Regions from separate parts of the Shinella sp. AETb1-6 genome, predicted to be linked through region 1. Evidence: predicted binding sites of a transcription regulator. Region 1 holds the regulator's gene; each other region holds the start of a gene.
What was found. Region 1 encodes LexA, which represses DNA repair genes until DNA is damaged. Its sites were predicted from a motif close to TGTTCNNNNTGTGTTCNG; they were not measured.
Positions count from the first base shown of each region.

Region 2: GR158_RS08360 (PA0069 family radical SAM protein) is a predicted target of LexA. The motif match lies at 5,821-5,838, and genes of this name have one in related genera.
Region 3: GR158_RS05335 (YifB family Mg chelatase-like AAA ATPase) is a predicted target of LexA. The motif match lies at 6,008-6,025, and genes of this name have one in related genera.

Region 1 is NZ_WUMM01000012.1:111,396-118,976, reverse strand. It holds gene GR158_RS19940 (ComEC/Rec2 family competence protein) at 1-408, shown strand, start outside; gene lexA (transcriptional repressor LexA) at 616-1,338, opposite strand; gene glp (gephyrin-like molybdotransferase Glp) at 1,432-2,655, opposite strand; gene moaC (cyclic pyranopterin monophosphate synthase MoaC) at 2,655-3,149, opposite strand; gene trpC (indole-3-glycerol phosphate synthase TrpC) at 3,149-3,964, opposite strand; gene trpD (anthranilate phosphoribosyltransferase) at 3,973-4,995, opposite strand; gene GR158_RS19910 (peptidylprolyl isomerase) at 5,011-6,900, opposite strand; gene GR158_RS19905 (Na/Pi cotransporter family protein) at 7,183-7,581, shown strand, end outside.
Region 2 is NZ_WUMM01000004.1:120,624-128,204, forward strand. It holds gene GR158_RS08325 (cell wall hydrolase) at 1-529, shown strand, start outside; gene GR158_RS08330 (AtpZ/AtpI family protein) at 795-1,190, shown strand; gene GR158_RS08335 (F0F1 ATP synthase subunit A) at 1,252-2,004, shown strand; gene GR158_RS08340 (F0F1 ATP synthase subunit C) at 2,072-2,299, shown strand; gene GR158_RS08345 (F0F1 ATP synthase subunit B) at 2,390-3,043, shown strand; gene GR158_RS08350 (F0F1 ATP synthase subunit B) at 3,054-3,539, shown strand; gene GR158_RS08355 (ribonuclease HII) at 3,744-4,394, opposite strand; gene GR158_RS08360 (PA0069 family radical SAM protein) at 4,604-5,761, opposite strand; gene GR158_RS08365 (glycosyl transferase) at 5,932-6,468, shown strand; gene moaB (molybdenum cofactor biosynthesis protein B) at 6,475-7,023, opposite strand; gene GR158_RS08375 (4-(cytidine 5'-diphospho)-2-C-methyl-D-erythritol kinase) at 7,010-7,581, opposite strand, start outside.
Region 3 is NZ_WUMM01000002.1:420,156-427,736, reverse strand. It holds gene pyrF (orotidine-5'-phosphate decarboxylase) at 116-814, opposite strand; gene GR158_RS05365 (histidine phosphatase family protein) at 817-1,398, opposite strand; gene pmtA (phospholipid N-methyltransferase PmtA) at 1,408-2,010, opposite strand; gene dnaN (DNA polymerase III subunit beta) at 2,217-3,335, opposite strand; gene rsmI (16S rRNA (cytidine(1402)-2'-O)-methyltransferase) at 3,597-4,496, shown strand; gene GR158_RS05345 (YraN family protein) at 4,486-4,854, shown strand; gene gshB (glutathione synthase) at 4,972-5,916, shown strand; gene GR158_RS05335 (YifB family Mg chelatase-like AAA ATPase) at 6,115-7,581, shown strand, end outside.

The DNA of each region.
Region 1 (7,581 bases):
CAAACGTTCGTCTGCGAGGCGAAGGCCTTCTGTGCTGCCGTTTCCCCCAGCGGCTGGACGATCGTCACGCTTCAGGACACGGCCTTTCTGGGCACGGCCTGCGACACGGCCGATCTCGTCGTCGTACCCTTCGCCCTGCGGCTGGACAACTGCCGCTCGGGTGCGAGGCTTGTGACCGCGCGTCATCTGCGCCGAACGGGGGCTTTGGAAATCACGCCGCCGCTCGACGATCCCGCCGCAAGCCTCGGCGGCGCGACCAACATGCCGGCCGTGGAAACCGTGGTGCGCGCCTGGTCCCGGCACCGCACCTATGACTGGCGCAGCGATACATTCGAAACGGCAGCCGCAGCGCCGCCGGCAGAGATTGAAACCAACGAGGCCGATCGCTCGCCGCCGCAACTCCCGTGAAGCCAATCAAGCGGCAAGCTTCCCGGTTGGCAGCGATCGTAGAGGTTGGCAGCGATCTTAGAAAAGGCCGAATGACAGGAGGCAATCACAACCGCATAGCACCGGGCAAAGCGAGAGGAGCCTTAACCTGCCACGATCCATCATACCCGAACTGTGCGTTCCACACCCAATACGACGCTCACGACCCGCTATGCTGTCCAACGCCGCTCAGTGATACCGTCGTATAAGCCCGACGAGCTTCCCCTGAATCTTGACCCGGTCGGGGCCGAAGATCCGGGTCTCATAAGCCGGGTTCGCGGCTTCAAGTGCGATAGACGCGCCCTTGCGGCGGAAGCGCTTCAGCGTCGCCTCTTCGTCATCGACGAGAGCAACGATGATTTCACCGGGATTGGCGGTACTGGCATTGCGGATGATGACCGTGTCGCCATCGAGAATGCCGGCCTCGATCATCGAATCGCCCTTGACCTCCAGCGCATAGTGATCGCCGTTGCCGATCATTTCGGCCGGGACGGTGATCTCGTGCGTGTTGTTCTGGATGGCCGAGATCGGAACACCGGCGGCGATACGGCCCATGACCGGAACGGACACGGACGACGACATGGTCGGCTGCGGTGCGACGGGCTTGGATGGCGTTACGGCGGGGGGCTGCTTGCCGAGGCTGCCTTCGATGACCGACGGCGAAAATCCGCGACGCGGCTGGAGGCTGGGCGAATAGGCCTCCGGAAGCTTGATCACCTCGAGCGCGCGCGCCCGATTCGGCAGGCGGCGGATGAAGCCCCGTTCCTCGAGCGCCGTGATGAGGCGGTGGATGCCCGACTTCGAGGCAAGATCCAAGGCATCCTTCATCTCGTCAAAAGACGGAGGAATGCCGGATTCCTTCATACGCTCGTGAATGAACAGGAGCAGTTCCTGTTGTTTGCGCGTCAGCATGGCCTCTCCAGCGAGAATCGTGAAACAAATCCAGAACAGACACTATCCGTTCCACATGTGTTCCGCAAGGGCCTGCGGGCACAATAATGCCACTCAGGCCGCGGGTTCCCTGAGAACGAGGACGTCGCAGAGCGCGCCGGGTTCCTCTGCCGGCGCATGCGGCGGGCGGATCAGCAACCCCTCGGATTCGGCGAAGATCTTCATCATCGATGAATCCTGCTTCTCGAAGGGCGTGACCAAGAGACCGCCGTCCGGGCCGCGCTGAAGTCGCGCACGAATGTAATCCTGCCGGCGGTCGTTCTGCTTGAGCGGCACGGCGGCGGCGGCCTGGCGCATCCGGTTCATCGCGGGCAGGCGCGCGAGTTTGCGGACCAGCGGCTCCAGATAGAGATAGGAACAGACAAGGCTGGAAACGGGATTGCCGGGCAGGCCGATCACCTGGATATCGCCGAGGCGGCCGACCATCAGCGGCTTGCCCGGGCGCATGGCGATGCGCCAGAAATCGAGTGCCATGCCGGCCTCGCCGAGCACGGGCTGAACGAGATCGAAATCGCCGACGGATGCGCCACCGAGCGTCACCAACACGTCGATGTCCGTTTCCAGTCCCCGGCGCACGGCATCCAATATGGCCTGCTTGTCGTCTCTCACGATGCCCAGGTCTATCACCTCTGCGCCGGCTTCGCGCGCGATGGCCGCGACGCCGAAGCTGTTGGAGGCGATGATCTGGCTTGCACCGGGCGTTTCTCCCGGCGGCACGAGTTCGTCGCCCGTCGCAAGGATCGCGACCCGCGGGCGCGCATAGACGGACAGGTTTGGGTGGTTCATGGCTGCCGCAACGGTCAGCCGGCCGGCATCCAGCACCTGGCCGGCCTTCAGCACAACCTCGCCCGCTGTGAAATCCTGCCCCCGCGGGCGGATATGGCGGCCCTTGGGCGTGAGGAACGTCGTGCGGATGCGGCCGTCTTCCAGAAGCTCGGTGTCTTCCTGAAGGATGACCGTATCGGCGAAGGCCGGGAGCGGCGCGCCGGTGAAGATGCGCACCGCTTCCCCCGGGCCGGCCGTGCCGTCGAAAGCGTGACCGGCGGAGGACAGGCCGGCGACCCTGAGAACCGATCCGATCTCCGCGATGTCGGCATGGCGGACGGCATAACCGTCCATTGCCGAATTGTCGAAAGGCGGCTGGGTGAGGCGGGCGGCGACATCGTCGGCCAGCACGCGTCCTGCGGCGTCGTGGAGCCGGAGGCTCTCCGTCCGCTGCACCGGCCTGGCCGCGGACAGCAGGCGGTCGAGGGCGTCGGCAACGGGAAGAAGGGACATCAGCCGTCCCTGCGCTTGTAGTCGCCGGAACGGCCGCCGGATTTTTCGACGAGGCGAATGCCGCCGATTTCCATCTCGCGGTCGACCGCCTTTGCCATGTCATAGATGGTCAGGCACGCGACGCTGACGGCGGTCAGCGCCTCCATCTCCACGCCGGTACGGCCGGTGAGCTTGGCCATGGCCTCGATGCGCAGGCCGGGCAAGGCGTGGTCCTCGCGGATTTCCACGGAAACCTTGCTGAGCATCAGCGGGTGGCAGAGCGGAATGAGGCTGGACGTCTGCTTGGCGGCCATGATGCCGGCGAGGCGCGCCGTGCCGATGACGTCGCCCTTCTTCGCATCGCCCTTGAGAATGAGGTCGAGCGTAGCGGGCAGCATACGCACGAAACCTTCCGCCACGGCTATCCGCACGGTTTCCGCCTTGTCGCCGACATCGACCATATGGGCTTCGCCGGCGGCGTCGATATGGGTGAGGGTGCGGGCGTCGTCGCCCATCATTCCGCCGCCAGCATGTCGGCGGAGCCGGTCAGCAGTTCGTGCGTTGCCGCCGTGACGTCATCCTTGCGCATCAGGCTTTCGCCGACGAGGAAGGTGGAGATGCCGACCTTGGCGAGGCGCTGGCAATCGGCATGGGTGAACACGCCGCTCTCGCCCACGAGCAGCCGGTCCTCGGGCACCATGCCGGCCAGTTTTTCAGAAACGGCGAGATCGACCGCGAAGGTGCGCAGGTTGCGGTTGTTGATGCCGACGAGCTTGGATTTCAGCTTGAGAGCGCGCTCCATTTCCGCTTCGTCATGCACCTCGATCAGGACATCCATGCCGAGCGAAAAGGCGGAGTCTTCCAGCATCTTCGCCGTGTCGTCGTCGAGAGAGGCCATGATGAGCAGGATGCAGTCGGCACCCCAGGCGCGCGCTTCCAGCATCTGGTAGCTGTCGAACATGAAGTCCTTGCGCAGTGCCGGCAGTGCGCAGGCGTCGCGCGCGGCCGTCAGGAATTCCGGCGCGCCTTGAAAACTGGGCGTGTCGGTGAGCACGGAAAGGCAGGCCGCACCGCCGGCCTCATAGGCCCTGGCAAGCGCCGGCGGATCGAAATCCGGGCGGATGAGGCCCTTGGAAGGGCTGGCCTTCTTGATTTCCGCAATCAGGCCGAACCGGCCTTGCGCCTTCTTGTCCTTCAGGCTGGCAAAGAAACCGCGCGGCGGTTCCTGGTCGCGGATGCGGGCGCGAAGCTCGGCCGGTGCCACGCGCGTCTTGGCGGCGGCGATTTCGTCCAGCTTGTAGGCTTCGATCTTCTTCAGGATATCGGTCATGAGCAATCCTAACCCGCCGCGGCTTCGTTGGAAACCGTGACGAGTCGTTCCAGGGCAGCACGTGCGCGGCCGCTTTCGAGCGATTCGGTGGCGAGTTTCATGCCGTCCGCCAGCGTTTCGGCCTTGCCGGCGACGACGAGCGAGGCGGCGGCATTGGCGAGCGAGATGTCACGATAGGGCATGTGCGCGCCGCCGAGCACGGAGAGCAGGGCCGCGGCATTGTGCGCGCCGTCACCGCCGCGCAGATCGTCGAGCGTCACCTGCGGCAGCCCGAAATCGGCGGGCGTCAGTTCGAAGGTACGGATCTTGCCGCCTTCCAGGGCCGCGACCTGGGTGGTGCCGGTCGTCGTGATCTCGTCCAGCCCTTCGCCGTGCACAACCCACAGGCTTTCCGAACCGAGATCGCGCATGACTTCGGCCAGCGGCAGCAGCCACTGGGGAGAGAAGACACCGAGCAACTGGCGCTTCACGCCGCCGGGATTGGAAAGCGGGCCGAGCAGGTTGAAGATCGTGCGCGTTCCCAGTTCGACGCGGGACGGGCCGACATGCTTCATCGCCGGATGATGCAGCTGGGCGAACATGAAGCCGAGGCCGGCATCGTGCACGCACCGCGCAATATCGGCCGGACCGATATCGAGCTTTACGCCGAGGCAGGAGAGGGCGTCCGCCGTGCCCGATTTGGAGCTGAGCGCGCGGTTGCCGTGCTTGGCGACAGGCACGCCCGCGCCTGCCACGATGATCGCCGCGAGCGTCGAGATGTTGTAGGTGCCGGCGCCATCGCCGCCCGTGCCGACGATGTCGATCGCATCGGCCGGCACGTCCACCGGCAGCATGCGCGCCCGCATCGAACCGACTGCGCCATAGATCTCGTCCACGGTCTCGCCACGCACGCGCAGCGCCATGAGGAAACCGCCGATCTGCGATGGCGTGGCCGCGCCCGACATGATGATCTCGAACGCGCCGCGCGCTTCCTCCCGGTCAAGGGAGGCGCCGGCGGCGACCTTGGCGATATAGGGTTTCAGGTCGGACATGCGGCTGCGTCTCCCTCAGCGCGTGATGCTCTGTTCGGCGAGCGTCCGGTTGATGGAGACGCCATAGGAGGTCTGCAGCGCGCTGACCATCTGGTCGAGGATATCGTCGCCGCTGACCCGGGCAACGGCCGCGATCTGCTGCGCGTCATCGGACAGCGCGTCGGTGGTCGCGTCGGTATTGACCTCGGTCACCTTCAGAAGGATCTGGCCTTCACCGTCGACGCCGGGCGTGTTGGCGACGTGGCCGACAGGGCCGCCGAAAGCAGCGGCAACGGCCGGCGGGCTCAGGACGGCATCCTGCGCGCCGCGATGCAGGCCCGCCTTCGTCTCGACGACCATGCCGAGTTCGGCCGCGATCGCGGCGAGATCGCCGCCCTTGCGCACGCGCTCGGCCAGCTCTTCGGCCTTCTTGCCGAGCGCCTGGCGCTGCTGTTCTGCCGTCCAGTCGGCGACGACGCGGTCGCGGACTTCATCCAGCGTGCGGTCGCGCTCCGGCACGATATCGAGCACTTCGAACCAGGCGTAGCCCTCGCGGCCGATATTGACCGGCGACGTCTCCATGCCGACATCGGTCTTGAAGACCTCGCCGATCAGCGCGGCCTTTTCCGGAATGCCGGTGATCTCTTCGCCCTTGTCGTCATTGCCCTGCGCATCGGCGGCCTCGACCGTCACGGCCTTGAGGTTGTTCTTGGCAGCGGCTTCCGCCAGCGTCATGCCATCGGCGCGGCTGTCCTCGATGCGGTCGTGCACGGCGAGGATGCCCTGGGCCGCCTCGTTGAGTGCAAGCTCGTTGCGCAGGTCTTCCTTGACCTCGTCGAAGCTCTTGACGGTTTCCGGGCGGATGTTCGTGACTCGCAGGATGATCGGGCCGAACGTGCCGTCGATGACAGGCGTCGTGCCGCCATCGGCGGCCACCGCGAAGGCGGGCGCGGCAAGCTTCTGGTCAGGCACGCTGGCTTCCGTGAAGTCGCCGAGCAGCACGTCTGCGGCTGTCTTGCCTTCTTCGGCGATGAGGGCGTCGAAGGTCGTGCCGGCTGCCAGCTTGGCGGCGGCAGCGTCGGCCGCTGCACGGTCGGCGAAGCTCAGCTGTTCGATGGTGCGCGTCGCAGGGGTGCGATACTTGGCGACGTTCTTGTCGTAATCGGCCTTCACCGCTTCATCCGTAATGGCCGCCGTGTCCACGATGTCCTTCGGCTCGAGCGACACGTAGACGAATTTGCGGTATTCAGGCGCGCGGTACTTTGCCTTGTTCTCTTCGAACCACGGCGCCAGCACATCGTCGCCCGGCGCCTTGACCGGATCGATATTGGCATTGGTCAGGATGAGGTAATCGATCGAGCGGGCCTCGCCGCGGTACTGGCGCAGCGCTTCGAGAAGCGTTTCAGGCGCCTTGTAGCCATCCGAGACCGCCTCGACGACCTGCGTACGGATCGCGACCTGGCTGCGGTTGTTGATATAGTCGTTTTCGCGCAGGCCCGCGTTGCGCAGGATGGCGGAGAAGGCCGTGCGGTCGAACTGGCCATTGACGCCGCGGAAGGCCGGGTCGTCGGCGATCAGCTGCGCAAGGCGGCCTTCGGACAGGCCGAGATTCATGTCGCGCGACAGCTGGTCGAGGGCCGCACCGGCGACGAGCTCGGCAAAGACCTGGTTCTCGACACCAAAGGCGCGGGCCTGCTCGGCGTTCAGCCGCATGCCGAAGCGCTGCGACATCGTGGCAACCTGCCGCTCATAGGCAAGGCGGAAATCGGTCGGCGAAACCTTGACGTCGCCGACGGTGACGACGGCATTGGACGCGCCTGTCACGATCGAGCTCGAAACGCCCCATATCGCGAAGGAACCGACCAGAACGATCAGCAGGGCTTTTGCCACCCAGGTCTGGGCGGCGCGTCTCAGGGCTTCGAGCATCGTCTATATTTCCTCATCTCGGCGGCCATGCGGCCGGAGAACGTCTCATAACGGAAAGTTCTCGGGAAATGAAGTCCGCGGACTTCTGCAATTCCAGGCAAAATCGACCGATGGCGCAAATCGGCGCGACACTGTCGATATTCTTCGCCGGCAAAATAAAATTTCCTGAAATTATTAGCGGATTCAGGCCGGATTGCGCTGTCATAATCGAAAGATTCGTGTTCGGATGCATGATCGGTCCGGCTATTCCCGCAATCCCCGGGCTGCAAGGAGACGGAAGACGTGGAATCCACGATCGTCATGATCAACCTTTTCGGCGCCGTCGCGCTGCTTCTCTTCGGCCTCGCTCTGGTCAAGGACGGCATGACGCGGGCGTTCGGCGTCAAGCTGCGCTCGGGGCTGGCGCTCGGCACGCGCGGTCCCTTCCGCTCCTTCTTCGCCGGTTTTGTGGCGACCGTCGCGCTGCAGAGTTCGACGGCGACGGCATTGATGATCGCCTCCTTTGTCGAGAAGAACCTGGTTCGCGCGCGCATGGCGCAGATCGTGCTGCTCGGCGCCAATGTCGGCACCGCCGTCACGGCCTGGCTGGTTGCGACCGGGATAGAGTCGATCTCGCCGCTGATCATTCTCGTCGGCGTCGTGTTCTACAAATCCACGGGATCGACGGCGCGGCAGGGCCTG
Region 2 (7,581 bases), on a different contig from region 1:
GCGGGAATCGCCCTTCGATTCGATCCTGAAGCCGAAGGACGAGACCGGCCGCTTCATCCCGGAAATCGCGCCGGAGGATCATGCCTGGGCCGCGACCGCGCTGCCGCCGGGCGTCTTCACCGAGAAGGAACAGAAGTGCCTGGCGGAGGGCGTCTATTTCGAAGCGCGCGGCGAAGAGCTGAAGGGCCAGGCCGCCGTTGCCCAGGTCATCCTCAACCGCGTGCGCAATCCCGCCTATCCCGATACGATCTGCGGCGTGGTCTACCAGAACCAGAACTGGCGCAACCGCTGCCAGTTCTCCTTCGCCTGCGACGGTATTCCCGATCTCATCCTGTCGCCCTGGCACTGGAAGACGGCCAAGGAAATCGCCATGGCGGTCACGGCCGGCAAGATCTGGATCGACGAGGTCGGCTCCTCGACCCACTATCACGCCACCTACGTCAAGCCGCCGTGGGGCCGGACCATGCAGCGCGTGGCAAAGATCGGCAAGCACATCTTCTACCGCACCTATGGCGGTGGCTGGAGCTGAGCCCGCTGGCTGCTGTGGTGAGTCCGCGCCACAGCGCAGGCGATTCCCGGGACAGAGAGTCGCGCTTCCCGTGAACTTCCGATCAATCCATTGATTTTATTATATATATTTGCTGCGGCGCAAAGCTCCGCCACGCCTTGACTATGCCGGCACCTAAAACTATGTTGCGCCCGACTTCGAAAGGGGTCGGATATGGCTTGAATCCTAGCCTTCAATATGTCCGCATTGGGGCGAACGCCTCATCGGAAGCAAGCAGGAGGATGCCATGGCCGACGATCAAAAGGGAAGTCTGGAAGACCGGCTGAAGCGGCTCGACGCGGAACTCGCGGACAAGCGCAAGTCAGACGGGGCGGAAGAAGCCGCCGAGGCGAGGGCAGCTGCGAGCCGTTCAGGCTATGCGGTCGCCATGAAGCTCTCGAGCGAGTTCGTCGCTGCCGTGATCGTCGGGGCGCTTCTGGGCTATCTTTTGGACCATTTTGCGGGTACAGGGCCGTGGGGAATGATCGTATTCCTCCTTCTCGGCTTCGGTGCCGGCGTTCTGAACGTCATGCGCGCCGCCGGCATGGTGGCTTCGCCCCATCCGGTCGACAGGCTGGCCGGGCGGCAGCCCGGCAAGGCCGGCGGCGGACGGGACGAGACCGATAAGAAGGACGGCGTCTGACGACGCGGTCCGCATAGTGGGTGACTTCCGTCGCAAGGCGGGCAAGCGAGAGAGATAAGCGGTGTCCAACGATCCGACCCATCAGTTCCTGGTCAACAAGATTGTTCCGATCGAAATCGGCGGTATCGATTTCTCGTTCACCAATGCCTCGCTGTTCATGGTCGCCACCGTCGCGGCCGGCATCGGCTTCCTCTATTTCACCACCGGCCAGCGCGGCCTGGTGCCGAGCCGCATGCAGTCGGTCTCGGAAATGTCCTACGAGTTCATCGCCTCGATGCTGAGGGAAGGGGCGGGCAGCCACGGGATGAAGTTCTTCCCGTTCGTCTTCTCGCTCTTCATGTTCGTGCTGACGGCAAACATGCTCGGCATGGTGCCGTACTTCTTCACCGTCACGAGCCAGATCATCGTCACCTTCGCGCTGGCCATGCTCGTCATCGGCACGGTCGTGGTCTACGGCTTCTACAAGCACGGCTTCGGCTTCCTCAAGCTCTTCGTGCCGTCGGGTGTTCCCGGTGCGCTTCTTCCGCTGGTCATCTCGATCGAGGTCATCTCGTTCCTCTCGCGTCCGATCAGCCTCTCGATCCGTCTCTTCGCAAACATGCTGGCGGGTCACATCACGCTGAAGGTCTTCGCAGGCTTCGTCACCTCGCTCAGCGCGCTTGGCGCCGTCGGCGTCGCCGGTGCGATCCTGCCCCTTCTCATGACCGTCGCCCTGACCGGTCTCGAATTCCTCGTGTCGTTCCTGCAGGCCTATGTCTTCGCAGTTCTGACATGCATGTACCTCAACGATGCCGTGCATCCGGGTGGTCACTAGGGAATAAAGTCGTCGGTGCCTCCGGGCGCCGCTCACAAGCCGCAACAACCCATTCAAGGAGTTCAACATGGAAGCGGAAGCAGCAAAGTACATCGGCGCAGGTCTTGCCACGTTCGGTCTCGCCGGCACGGCTCTCGGCCTCGGCAACATCTTCGGCAACTACCTGGCCGGCGCTCTGCGCAACCCGTCTGCTGCTGACAGCCAGTTCGGCCGTCTCGTATTCGGCTTCGCCGTTACGGAAGCTCTGGGCATCTTCTCGCTGCTCATCGCTCTCCTTCTCCTCTTCGCCGTCTGATATCGGCTGAGGACTGGACCATGGCCCGCAAGGGCCGTGGTCCATCGTACGTTCCGTACATGATCTGAGAGTGCCCCCCTGGAGGTCAGCATGTCTGTGACCTTGGCATCGGCCGAGTCCACCCCCTTCGAAATCGCCCAGGCGGAAACTCCTGCGGATACGCATGAGACCCCTGCGGATACGCATGCGGCTCAGCCGGCAGGCGAAGTGCACACCGAAACGGGTGTTGCCCATGGCGGCGAGCACGCTTCCGGCGTCTTCCCCCCGTTCGACCAGACCACGTTCGCATCGCAGCTCCTTTGGCTCGCGATCACGTTCGGTCTCTTCTACCTTCTCATGTCGAAGGTCGTCATTCCGCGCATCGGCGGCATCCTGGAGACGCGTCACGACCGCATCGCGCAGGATCTCGACGAAGCGTCCCGCCTGAAGGCGGAAGCCGACGCAGCGATCGCTTCCTACGAACAGGAACTCGCCGCGGCCCGCGCCAAGGGCAACGCGATCGCCGCGACAGCGCGCGACGAAGCCAAGGCCAAGGCCGACGCCGAGCGCGCCAAGATCGAAGCCTCGCTGCAGGACAAGATCGCCGGTGCGGAAACGCGCATCGCCGAAATCAAGGCCAAGGCGCTTGCCGATGTCGGCACGATCGCCGAGGAAACGACCGCAGCCGTCGTCGAACAGCTGATCGGTGCCAAGGCCAGCAAGGCCGAGATCGCTTCGGCCGTGAAGTCGGCAGCGGGCGAATAAGGAGGATACCATGGCATTCGACGCAACATTCTATGCCTTTGTCGGCCTCCTGCTGTTCCTTGCCCTCATCGCCTATCTCAAGGTTCCGGGCATGATGGGCAAGGCTCTCGACGCCCGCGCCGAGAAGATCCAGAACGAGCTGGCGGAAGCCAAGCGTCTTCGCGAGGAAGCCCAGCACCTGCTCGCCGAATACCAGCGCAAGCGCAAGGATGCCGAGGCGGAAGCCGCAAGCATCGTCGCGGCCGCTGAACGCGAAGCCAGCGCGCTGACCGCCGACGCCAAGCAGAAGACCGAGGAATACGTCACCCGCCGCACGGCGCTCTCCGAGCAGAAGATCAAGCAGGCGGAAGCCGACGCGATCAATGCCGTGCGGGCCGCCGCCGTCGACCTGGCCGTCGCGGCCGCCGAGAAGGTCATCGCCGCCAAGGCCGATGCCGCAACCGGCAACGCCCTCTTCAACAACGCGATCAGCGAAGTGAAGAGCCGCCTCAACTGAGGCCGCCATCACCGATGTCTTAGAAAAGGCCGGAGCGATCCGGCCTTTTTTGCGTCCGGCCTGTGCCGAGCCTCGATCTGTGCTGGGCCTCGATGCTGGCAGGCAGACGCGAAATCTTCGCACCTCTGCCGGATGGCAGCCAAGCGTACGCGCGTCGAGATATCCGCCCGGAGCGGATGATCGGCGTCTGGACGGAGGGGCGGATCACTCCTTGCGCAGTGGACGAAAACTCATGCGGTGGAGGCGGCAGGGGCCGATCGATTCGATGGCGGTGCGGTGCACCTGTGTCGCGTAACCGGCATGCACGGCAAAGCCGTATCCCGGATAGGTTTCTTCCGCGCGCGCCATCATCCTGTCGCGCATCACCTTGGCGACGATCGATGCGGCCGAGATCGAAACGGAAAGCGCATCCCCCTTGATGACGGCGCGGCCCTCGCAGGCAAGGCCGGGCGGCACGTCGCGGCCGTCCGTCAGCACCAGTTTCGGCGCCACTTCGAGGCCTGCGACGGCGCGGCGCATGGCATCGAGGCTCGCCTTGCGGATGTCGATCGTATCGATGCGCCGCGAGGAGCTGGAGGCGACGGATACGAAGGCGGTTTCCATGATACGGGCGAACAGCATTTCGCGCCTGGCGGCGCTCAACTGCTTGGAATCGTGAAGACCCTCGGGAATGTTGTCCGGATCGAGCACCACAGCAGCCGCGACGACGGGCCCGGCGAGAGGCCCGCGCCCGGCCTCGTCCGTGCCGGCGACCGGCCAGAGGCCGCGCTTTCTCGCCGCCATTTCCATCGAGAAATCGGGCCCTTCGGGCATATCGAAAAGAAGGCGGGAATCGGAGGATGTGCTCTTGGCCATGCGGGGACCTTGCACATCCGTCCGATTCCCTGCAAGTCCTCCGACAGGGGCGGCGGTCGGAGGAACACCCGGCGCGTCCAGGGGATGACGCTACCGGAAGAGGTTTTGCAAGATCTGCACCGGCGCGGCGCGGATCTCACACATTCAGTTCAAGAGCACGATGCCTGTCCCGGTGACATCGAATCCGTGCGCGCGTCGCGCTGGCACCATCACAGCAAGGACAACTGCACGCCGCTGCCCGAGGGCGGAACGAACTGGTCGCCGGAGAGGTTGCGGCGCGTCCGCGTCAGCTCCAGCCGCTTGCTGGCCATCTCGAAGCGCCGGGCGATCTGCCACGCATAGGGGCCGGCGCCTTTCATGCGCTTGCCGAATTCCGCGTCGTAATCCTTGCCGTCGCGCATGGAGCGCACGAGCGACATGACGTGGCGGTAGCGGTCCGGGTAGTTGCGCAGCAGCCATTCGCGGAAGAGGGGGCTCACCTCCAGCGGAAGGCGCAGGAGAACATAGCTCGCCTCCATCGCCCCTGCCGCCTTGCCCGAATCGAGCACCTTCTCGATCTCGTGGTCGTTGAGGCCGGGAATGATCGGCGCCATCATGATGGCGGTCGGAATGCCGGCATCGGAGAGCGCGCGGATTGCTTCCAGCCGGCGTGACGGGGTCGCCGCGCGCGGTTCCATGGTGCGGGCGAGCTTGCGGTCGAGCGTCGTCACCGACATGCCGACCCAGGCAAGGCCACGGGCGGCCATGCGGGCGAGAATGTCGATGTCGCGCATGACGAGCGCCGACTTGGTGACGATCGACACCGGATGGTTGGCCTTGTCGAGCACTTCGAGGATCTGGCGCATGATGCGCCATTCCTTCTCGATGGGCTGGTAGGGATCGGTATTGGTGCCGATGGCGATGACACGCGGCTTGTAGCCGGGCTTGGACAATTCCCGTTCGAGCAGCTTCGGCGCATCCGGCTTGGCGAAGAGCTTCGCCTCGAAGTCGAGGCCGGCGGACAGACCCATGAAGGCGTGGGTGGGCCGCGCAAAGCAATAGATGCAGCCATGCTCACAGCCGCGATAGGGATTGATCGAGCGGTCGAAGGGAATATCCGGCGATTCGTTGCGGGTGATGATGGTGCGCGGCTTCTCGACCTGGACTTCGGTGCGGAAGGGCGGAAGCTCCTCCAGCGTCTGCCAGCCGTCGTCGAAGCTCTCCCGCGTCACCGGCTCGAAGCGGCCGGTGAAGTTGAGCCCTGCGCCCCGGCCGCGCCGGCGTTCTCCATCGACGCGCATGCCCGTATCAGCCAGCAGCGCTTCGGCAACATCCTTCGTATGGCCGGGCGCAAGGGCGCCCTGCCTGAGGTTTGCAAGATCGTTCATGGCTATCTCCGGCGGAGCATCTCGCCCCGGTTCAATGACTATATTCCTATAATCGAAACGAGAACAATGCAAGAACAAAATCGCACCCGCTAACCATATCGCCTAACCATGCGGCGATGTGCCGGCCTTGCAACGGTGGAAATTGATGCTGCGATGCGGTAGGGAGATATATGCTGACGATCATCATCGAATGCCGGGACAACGAGGCCGAGCTTGCACAGACGCTGTCGGCGCTCGTGCCGGGCGCGGTCGAGGGAGTCGTGCGGGAGGTGGTCGTGCTCGATCACGGCTCGCGCGACGGTTCCGCCCGCGTGGCCGATGCCGCAGGGTGCCGGTTTCTCACCAGCTGGGACATGAAGGATGTGGTGCGCGCGGCGCGCGGCGACTGGCTGCTCCTGCTCGAGCCCGGGGCGCGGCCGATGACCGGCTGGGTCGATGCCATCGTCGACCATGTCTCGGTCAGTGCCGGCCCGGCGCGGTTCACCGGCTCGCGCAATCACCGCAGGCCGTTCCTGAAACGCTTCGGGCGCCGCGCCTCACCGCTCGAGCAGGGCTATCTCGTCAGCAAGCGGCAGGCAGCGGCCGCCGTGCGCACGGGCATGTCCCTGTCCGACATCGCAAAGGGCACCAAGACCTTTTCGCTCGTTGCCGAGATCGTGCCCGCCTGGGCGATCAAGGCGATCCGCGCGCAGCTGGTGGCGGGCTGAGGCGGTTCAGCCGGCCGAGCGCTTCAGGTGCTCGTCGAGACGCGGCATGATTTCCACGAAATTGCAGGGCATGTGCCTGTAGTCGAGCTGCGCCTTGAGGATGCCGTCCCAGGCGTCCTTGCAGGCGCCGGGCGAGCCGGGCAGCACGAAGATGAAGGTGGCGTTGGTGACGCCGCCCGTCGCACGCGACTGGATCGTGGAGGTGCCGATCTTGTCGTAGGAGATGCGGTGGAAGACCTCCGAAAAGCCGTCCATGCGTTTCTCGAAGATCGGCTCCAGCGCCTCCGGCGTCACGTCGCGGCCGGTAAAGCCCGTGCCGCCGGTGGTGATGACGACGTCGACCGCATCGTCGCGCGTCCAGGCTTCGACCTGCGTGCGGATGGCGGCGATATCGTCGGGCACGATGGCGCGGGCGACGAGCCGGTGGCCGGCCTCGGCGATTCGCGCGACCAGTGTATCCCCGGACCGGTCGGTCTCGGGCGTGCGGGTATCCGAGACGGTCAACACCGCGATACCGACCGGAATGAACGGTCTCGTCTCGTCAAGGCGTGCCATCGTGTCCCTCCAGCGTGCGGGTGGCGGTGATGAACCAGTCGGGGTGTTGCTGCTTCAGCGAAGCCGCCGCCGCCTCGGCCATCGCGTCCGAACTGTATAGCGCGAAGCAGGAGGCGCCGGAACCGGACATGCGCACCACGCGTGCATCCGTCGCGGCGAGACCGTCCGCGAGTTCGCCGATCTGTGGGCACAGGCCTCGGGCTGGCGGCTCCAGGTCGTTGCGCAGGCCGGCTATGGCATCCAGCCAGTGAACGGACGCATCCCGCAGAACGAGCGGCGCATTCCGCTTGGAGGCGAGGGCACGGAACACGGCCGGCGTCGACACGCCGACGAGCGGATTGGCCAGCACCATGGAGAGCGCGGGAAGCGCCACGGGCGTGATGTCCTCGCCGATGCCGCGCGCCAGCAAAGGCCGGCCGGCAAGGCACATAGGCACATCCGCGCCGAGCCCGATGGCGATGGCGTCGAGCCGGTCGCCCGGCAGGTCCGCCTGCCACAGGCCAAGCAGGCCGCGCAGCGTCGCGGCGGCATCCGCCGAGCCGCCGCCGATACCGGAAG
Region 3 (7,581 bases), on a different contig from region 1:
ACCCTTCCTTCTCCTCGCAGGGAGAAGGGCATTGCCGCCGACGTCTCGCTTCCCTTCTCCCCTCGGGGAGAAGGTGGCCCGAAGGGTCGGATGAGGGGGCCGCCTGTCCGTTATTTCACGCCGCCAGCGCGCCGTCCATCTCGGCGAGGATCGCCTTGGCGGCGGCGAGCGGATCGGCGGCCTTGACGATGGGGCGGGCGACGACGAGATGGCTGGAGCCGGCCTTCAAGGCATCGGCGGGCGTCATCACGCGCTTCTGGTCGCCAGGCTCGGCGCCGGCCGGGCGGATGCCGGGCGTGACGATGGCCATGTCGGGGCCGACGATCTTGCGCACGGCGCGCGCCTCCTCGGCGGAGCAGACCACGCCACCCATGCCCGCGACGCGGGCCTGTTCGGCGCGGCGCAGCACCAGCGTGTGCGGATCGTATTCATAGCCGGCGTCGATGACGTCCTTGGCATCCATGGAGGTGAGCACGGTGACGCCGAGCAGGCAGAGATCCGAACCCTTCGCCGCGGCGACCGCGGCGGCCATCGCCTTCGGATAGGCATGCAGGGTCAGCATCGACATGCCCATCTTCACGATGTTCTCGACGCCCTTGGCCACCGTGTTGTCGATGTCGAGCAGTTTCATGTCGAGGAAGACCTTCTTGCCGTCCCTGGCAAGATCGCGGGCGAATTCCAGGCCGCCGGCGAAGACCAGCTGGTAGCCGATCTTGTAGAAGAGGGCGGTGTCGCCCAATGTCCTGACCACCCGTTCCGCCTCCGCGATGGTCGGTACATCGAGGCCAACGATCAGGCGGTCGCGCGCGGACATGGTCAAAACCCTTTCCAAGATTCCATTGCCGTCCAGTCGCATGTGACGGTGCGGTCCGCAAGCCGGAAAGCGAAAAGATTGCCGCCTCCGGCAGGCTGGTCCCGGTCGCGCGCGATCGGCCTGCCCTGGAGGTGGCATTTGAGCAGCGTGCCGACCCCGCCATGGCCGACGAAGGCGATGGGGGCGGAGGGATCGTGCCCGGCCAGCGCCCGCTCGACGGCCGCAACGATACGCGCCTGCGCATCCACCGCCCGCTCCCAGCCTTTGAAGCTCTCCTCGGGATGCGCAAAGAACCAGTTTGCGGCATCCTCGAAGGCGTCGGGCGGCAGGTAGCCGGTGGCGGAACGGTCGTTCTCGCCCATGGCGTGGTCCGTCTCGATCGCGACGCGCCCGGCGGAGAGGATTTCGGCCGTCTCGATGGCCTTGCGCTCGGTGCTCGCGGCAAAGCGGCCGATCTCTCCCGCCCAGCCGGAGGAGGCCGCAAGCCGCGCCCTTTCCACGCCCCTTTCGGAAAGGCCCCAGTCCGGCACCGGCACGGCCGGGTCGATGGCAACCTGCGGATGGGTGATGTAGACGGCGAACACCGCAACACCTCAATGGGTGCGGCGGTACGTCCAGAGCTGCGCCGGCGGGATGTTGCGCACGACGAAGTCGAGATGGCTGATCTGGTAGCGGTCCGGCATGGCGACGACGGGCGAGAGCGGACCGTAGGAAATCTGCACGACGGGCCGGCCGACCGGGATGCGCGACAGGAGGTCCTCGATCAGTTCCACGCGGCGGTGCATGGGGAAATTGAGCAGCGGCACGGCGGAAATGACGCTGTCGAAGGTCATGTCCTTGAGATCGCCGAGCGTCTTGTCGAGATCGAAGGCATCGCCGTTGATGAAGTTGACGCCGTGGAAGCGTTCGACGAGGTGATTGTAGAAATCCGTCGAGAATTCCACGGAAACCAGCTTGTCCGGCGCGATGCCCGCGCCGAGGATCGCCTTGGTGATGACGCCGGTGCCCGGGCCGAGCTCGAGGACCGGAAGGCCGGAGGCGGGGTTGACGACGCTCGCCATCCGCCGGGCGGTGACGGAAGAGGTCGGGATGATCGCGCCGACCGCCTTGGTGTTGCTCACCCAGCCCTTGAAGAAACGGATCTCGTCGTCGAATTTCTTGCCGAAGCGTTCCTTCACCTTCATGCGCAGCGTCATGTCGTTCCCCTTCATGGTTCATCCGCAAGCCGCTGGCGGGTTGTGCCCCCTCGACTCATCGGCCCGGCGAATATGCGACGCGGTTTGCGTCAAAAACAAGTCTGATTGCGTCGCTGTCAGGCGTTTCCGAGCGGCGGCAGGGTAAAAAAGAACCCGCCGGCGGCCGGCGGGTTCCTGAACGGTTTCCCGACGCCGCGAGACCGGCCCTAGACGCGCATCGGCATCAGAACATACAGCGCGTCGTCGCCGGCGAGATCACGCACGAGCGTCGGCGAGCCCGGATCGGCCAGCATGAACACGGCTTCCGAGCCCGAAAGCTGCGCGGTGATGTCGAGCAGGTACTTCGCGTTGAAGCCGATTTCGAGCGGATCGTTGTCGTAGCCGACGGGCAGTTCTTCCGTCGCACTTCCCGAATCCGGGTTGTTGACGGTGAGCGTCAGCTGCCCCTCGGCCAGCGCCAGCTTCACGGCGCGGCCGCGTTCCGACGAGATGGTGGAGACGCGGTCGACGGCCTGCGCGAAGGACTGGCAGTCGATCTTCAGTTCCTTGTCGTTGTTGGTCGGGATCACGCGCTGGTAATCCGGGAACGTGCCGTCGATCAGCTTGGAGGTCAGCACGATGGAGCCGATGGTGAAGCGGATCTTCGCATCCGACACCTCGACGGTGACCACGAGTTCGGGATTGTCCACCAGCTTCTGCAACTCGCCGACCGTCTTGCGCGGGATGATGATGCCCGGCATGCCCTCGGAGCCCGAAGGCGCTTCCACGTCGGCGCGCGCCAGGCGATGGCCGTCGGTGGCGACGGCGCGCAGCTTCAGCTGGCCTTCGCTCTCGATCGTGTGGATGAAGATGCCGTTGAGGTAATAGCGGGTCTCTTCGGTCGAGATCGCGAACTGCGTGCGATCGATCAGCATCTTGAGGTCCGTCGCCTTGAGGCGGAACGTGTGCGAGAAGCTGCCGGCGGTGAGATCGGGGAAATCGGACTGCGGCAGGCACTGCAGCGAGAATTTCGAGCGGCCCGACGTGACGGTCATCGAAGAGCCGTCCGCGTTGGTGGCGAGCGCGACTTCCGAACCGTCGGAAAGCTTGCGCACGATATCGTAGAGAAGGTGGGCCGGAACGGTCGTGGCGCCGGCCTGGTCGACCTGCGCCGGCGTCGCCTCGGTGATCTCGAGGTCGAGGTCCGTCGCCTTCATGTCGAGGCTGGCGCCGTCGCAGCGCAGCAGAACGTTCGAGAGGATCGGGATCGTGTTGCGCCGCTCGACCACGCGATGAACGTGGTTCAACGACTTCAGGAGATTGGACCGCTCGAGAGTAATGCGCATGAACTGTACCGCTTTCGACCGCTGGCACGCCGGAAACCGGCGCGGCATTGCCTTGAAATTCCGGCCAGGCCGGAAAGATGGGACGGGCAAAATGGCAGAATTTCGCGACGGATTGCAAGTGCTAACGGTGCGCGACACGCGATAGTCAACCGTCGTCTCTTGCGAGCGTGCCGGTGCTCGACCATAAGGGGTGGAATGCACGGCCGTTCACGCGGCCGGAAAGGCGTGGGATCGATGCGGGACGAAAGCGTGGCAAGCGGGATGGGCGAAGGCGGCAGGACGTTCCGCCTGCACAATGCCGTGGTGCCCGCCCGGCCGCTGGAGCCGGCGCTCTATCTCGTGGCGACGCCCATCGGCAACCTCTCCGACATCACGCTGCGGGCGCTCGAAACGCTGGCCGGCGCCGATGTGCTGGCCTGCGAGGACACGCGCGTCACCCGCGTGCTGCTCGACCGCTACGGCATCGTCAACCGGCCCTACGCCTATCACGAATACAATGCCGACGAGGTCGGCCCGCGCCTGATCGCGGCACTGGAGGCCGGCAAGTCCGTCGCGCTGGTGTCGGATGCCGGCACGCCGCTCGTCTCCGACCCCGGCTATCGCCTCGCATTGCTCGCCATCGAGGCCGGTCACCGCGTCGTGCCCATCCCCGGCGCTTCGGCGCCGCTCGCCGCCCTTGTCGGCGCGGGTCTTCCGAACGACGCCTTCTTCTTCGCCGGGTTCCTGCCGTCGAAGGACAAGGCCCGGCGCGACCGGCTGGCCGAGCTTGCCGGCGTTCCCGCCACGCTTCTCTTCTTCGAATCACCCCATCGCATCGCCGCCACGCTGGTGTCCGCGGCCGATGTGCTGGGCGAAAGCCGGCCGGCCTGCGTCTGCCGCGAACTGACCAAGACCTTCGAGGAATTCCGCCGCGGCACGCTCGGCGAGCTCGCGGCGCATTATGCCGAGGCCAGCGCGGTCAAGGGCGAGATCGTGCTGGTCATCGGCCCGCCGGGCGAGGCGGCCGCACCCGAGGCGGAAGACGTCGACCGCCTGCTCGCACAGCTTGTCCACGACATGCCGGCCGGCAAGGCGGCGACCGAGGCGGCCCGCCAGACCGGCCTGCCGCGGCGCGATCTCTATCAGCGCCTGCTCGACCTGAAGGACGGCGATGCGCGATAGGCCGGCGGATCCGAACCGGCTCAAGGCCTTCCGCCGCGGGCACGTCTCGGAATATCTCGCCGCGCTCTATCTTCTCGCCAAGGGCTATCGCATCCGCGCGATCCGCTACCGCACCAAGGCCGGCGAGATCGACATCATCGCCCGGCGCGGCGATCTGGTGGTCTGCGTGGAGGTCAAGGCGCGCCGCGATGCGGACAGCGCCGTCTTCGCGGTGACCGGCACGGCCCAGCGCCGCATCCGCGCGGCGAGCGAAGTCTGGCTCGCCCGCCAGCCCGACGCCCACCGTATTTCCCTGCGCTACGACATCGTCGCGGTGCGGCCATGGCGGCTGCCACGGCATTTCGTGGATGCGTTCTGACGGGAAAGAGCCCTGAAGTCTGTCCGGGCGACGCCACCGCGGATTTCGCCTCCGGCCGGCGTTGTCTTCGCGCCCGGGGCGTCCTAAATGTGAGCGGCATTCCTGAGGGGACTTTTCATGGCTAAGATCAAGAACGTCGCGGTCCAGATGGACCATGTGTCGACCATCAGCATCGCCGGCGATTCCACCTTCGCCATGAGCCTCGAGGCGCAGGCCCGCGGCTACAGGCTCTTTCACTACACGCCCGACCGGCTGAGCCTGCGGGACGGGAAGGTCTATGCGAGCGTCGAGCCGATGGAACTGCGCGACGTCAAGGGCGACCACTATACGCTGGGCGAGGCCGAGCGCGTCGATCTCTCGACCATGGACGTGGTTCTGCTGCGCCAGGATCCGCCCTTCGACATGTCCTATATCACCTCCACACACCTGCTCGAGCGGATCCATCCGAAGACGCTCGTCGTCAATGACCCGGCCTGGGTGCGCAATTCGCCGGAGAAGATCTTCGTCACCGAATTCGCCGACCTGATGCCCAAGACCCTGATCACCCGCGATCCCGCCGAGATCCGCCGCTTCCGCGACGAGATGGGCGACATGATCCTCAAGCCGCTCTATGGCAATGGCGGCGCCGGTGTCTTCCATTCGACCAAGGACGACCGCAACCTGTCGTCGCTGCTCGAAATGTTCGGCCAGATGTTCCGCGAGCCCTTCATCGCCCAGCAATATCTGCCCGACGTTCGCAAGGGCGACAAGCGCATCATCCTTGTCGATGGCGAGCCGGTGGGTGCGATCAACCGCGTGCCGGCCGAGCATGATGCGCGTTCCAACATGCATGCCGGCGGCCGCCCGGAGCCGACGGAACTGACGGCGCGCGAAAGGGAAATCTGCGCCCGCATCGGCCCTGCGCTGCGCGAGCGCGGCTTCCTGCTCGTGGGCATCGACGTCATCGGCGACTACATGACCGAGATCAACGTCACCTCGCCGACGGGGTTGCGCGAGGTGAAGAAGTTCGGCGGCGCGGACATCGCGGCCCTGCTGTGGGACGCCATCGAAAGCAAACGCTGACGCCGGCGGCGGGGCCTGTGGTTCGCCGCCACCCCGCCTTTGTTCCGCTGATACAACCGCATGCAACCGGTGCGCGGATAATTCTCGCCGAAGTTCTATAATTGTTCTTGTTTCATTCCACATTCCATGCCAGATTTGCAGCTGCAACCCTGGGGCGGGTTGATGGTCCGTTTTCGGCTGGAGCGAGCGGGGGCAATCATGGTGGCGCGTGTCGGGACAATAGCGTTTCAGGGCATCGAGGGCGTGCCTGTCGATGTGCAGGTGATGGTCGCGCCGGGCAAGGTGGGCATGCAGATCGTCGGCCTCGCCGACAAGGCGGTCGCCGAAAGCCGCGAGCGGGTGCAGGCCGCTCTGCACGCCTCCGGCCTCTCGCTGCCGCCCAAGCGGGTCACGATCAACCTTGCCCCGGCCGACCTGCCCAAGGAAGGCAGCCACTACGACCTCGCCATTGCGCTCGGCCTGATGACGGCGCTCGGGGCGGTGCCGGGCGATGCGCTGGATGATTATCTTGTCATCGGCGAACTCAATCTCGACGGCACGATCGCGCCGGTCGCCGGTGCGCTTCCGGCGGCCATGGCGGCCAACGCCCTGGGCAAGGGCCTGATCTGCCCGGCGGAAAACGGCGCGGAAGCCGCCTGGGCCGGCGGCGGTCTCGATATTCTGGCGCCCCGCAGCCTGATCGCGCTTGCCAATCATTTCAAGGGCAGCCAGGTCCTGTCGCGCCCGGCGCCGGCCATTCGCGCCGCGGCCGCCGGCCTGCCGGATCTTGCCGATATCCGCGGGCAGGAAAGCGCCAAGCGCGCGCTGGAAGTGGCGGCGGCGGGCAACCACAACCTGCTGATGGTCGGGCCGCCCGGCTCGGGCAAGTCCATGCTCGCCGCGCGGCTGGCCGCCATCCTGCCGCCGCTCTCGCCGGCGGAGCTGCTCGACGTCTCGATGATCCATTCCATCGCCGGCCAGCTTTCCGGAGGACGCCTGTCGGATCGGCGCCCGTTCCGCACGCCGCATCATTCCGCCACCATGGCGGCCCTTGTGGGCGGCGGATCGCGGGCAAGGCCCGGTGAGGTGTCGCTCGCGCACAACGGCGTGCTGTTTCTTGACGAGCTGCCGGAATTCTCGCCGCAGGCGCTCGATGCCTTGCGCCAGCCGCTGGAGACGGGCGAATGCATCATCGCGCGGGCCAACCACCGCGTCAGCTATCCCGCGGCCTTCCAGCTCGTCGCGGCGATGAATCCCTGCCGCTGCGGCATGGCGGGCGAGCCGGGACGCAGCTGCGCGCGCGGGCCGCGCTGCATGAGCGAGTATCAGGCCCGCGTTTCCGGCCCGTTCATGGACCGCATCGATATCCGTATCGACGTGCCCGCGGTGTCGGCGAGCGATCTCATCCGCCCCGTGGCCACCGAGCCGAGCGAGGCGGTTGCCCGGCGCGTCGCGACCGCGCGCGCCCTGCAGGTCGACCGGTTCGCCCGTCTGGGCATGCCCCGGGTGACGAGCAATGCCCGCGCCTCCACCGCCCTCGTCGAACGCATGGCCGAGCCCGATCCGGCGGGCCTCCAGCTGTTGCGGGATGCGGCGGAGAAGATGCGGTTTTCCGCGCGTGGCTATCATCGTGTGCTCAAGGTCGCCCGCACGCTGGCCGATCTCGACGAAGCCGCGATCGTCGGA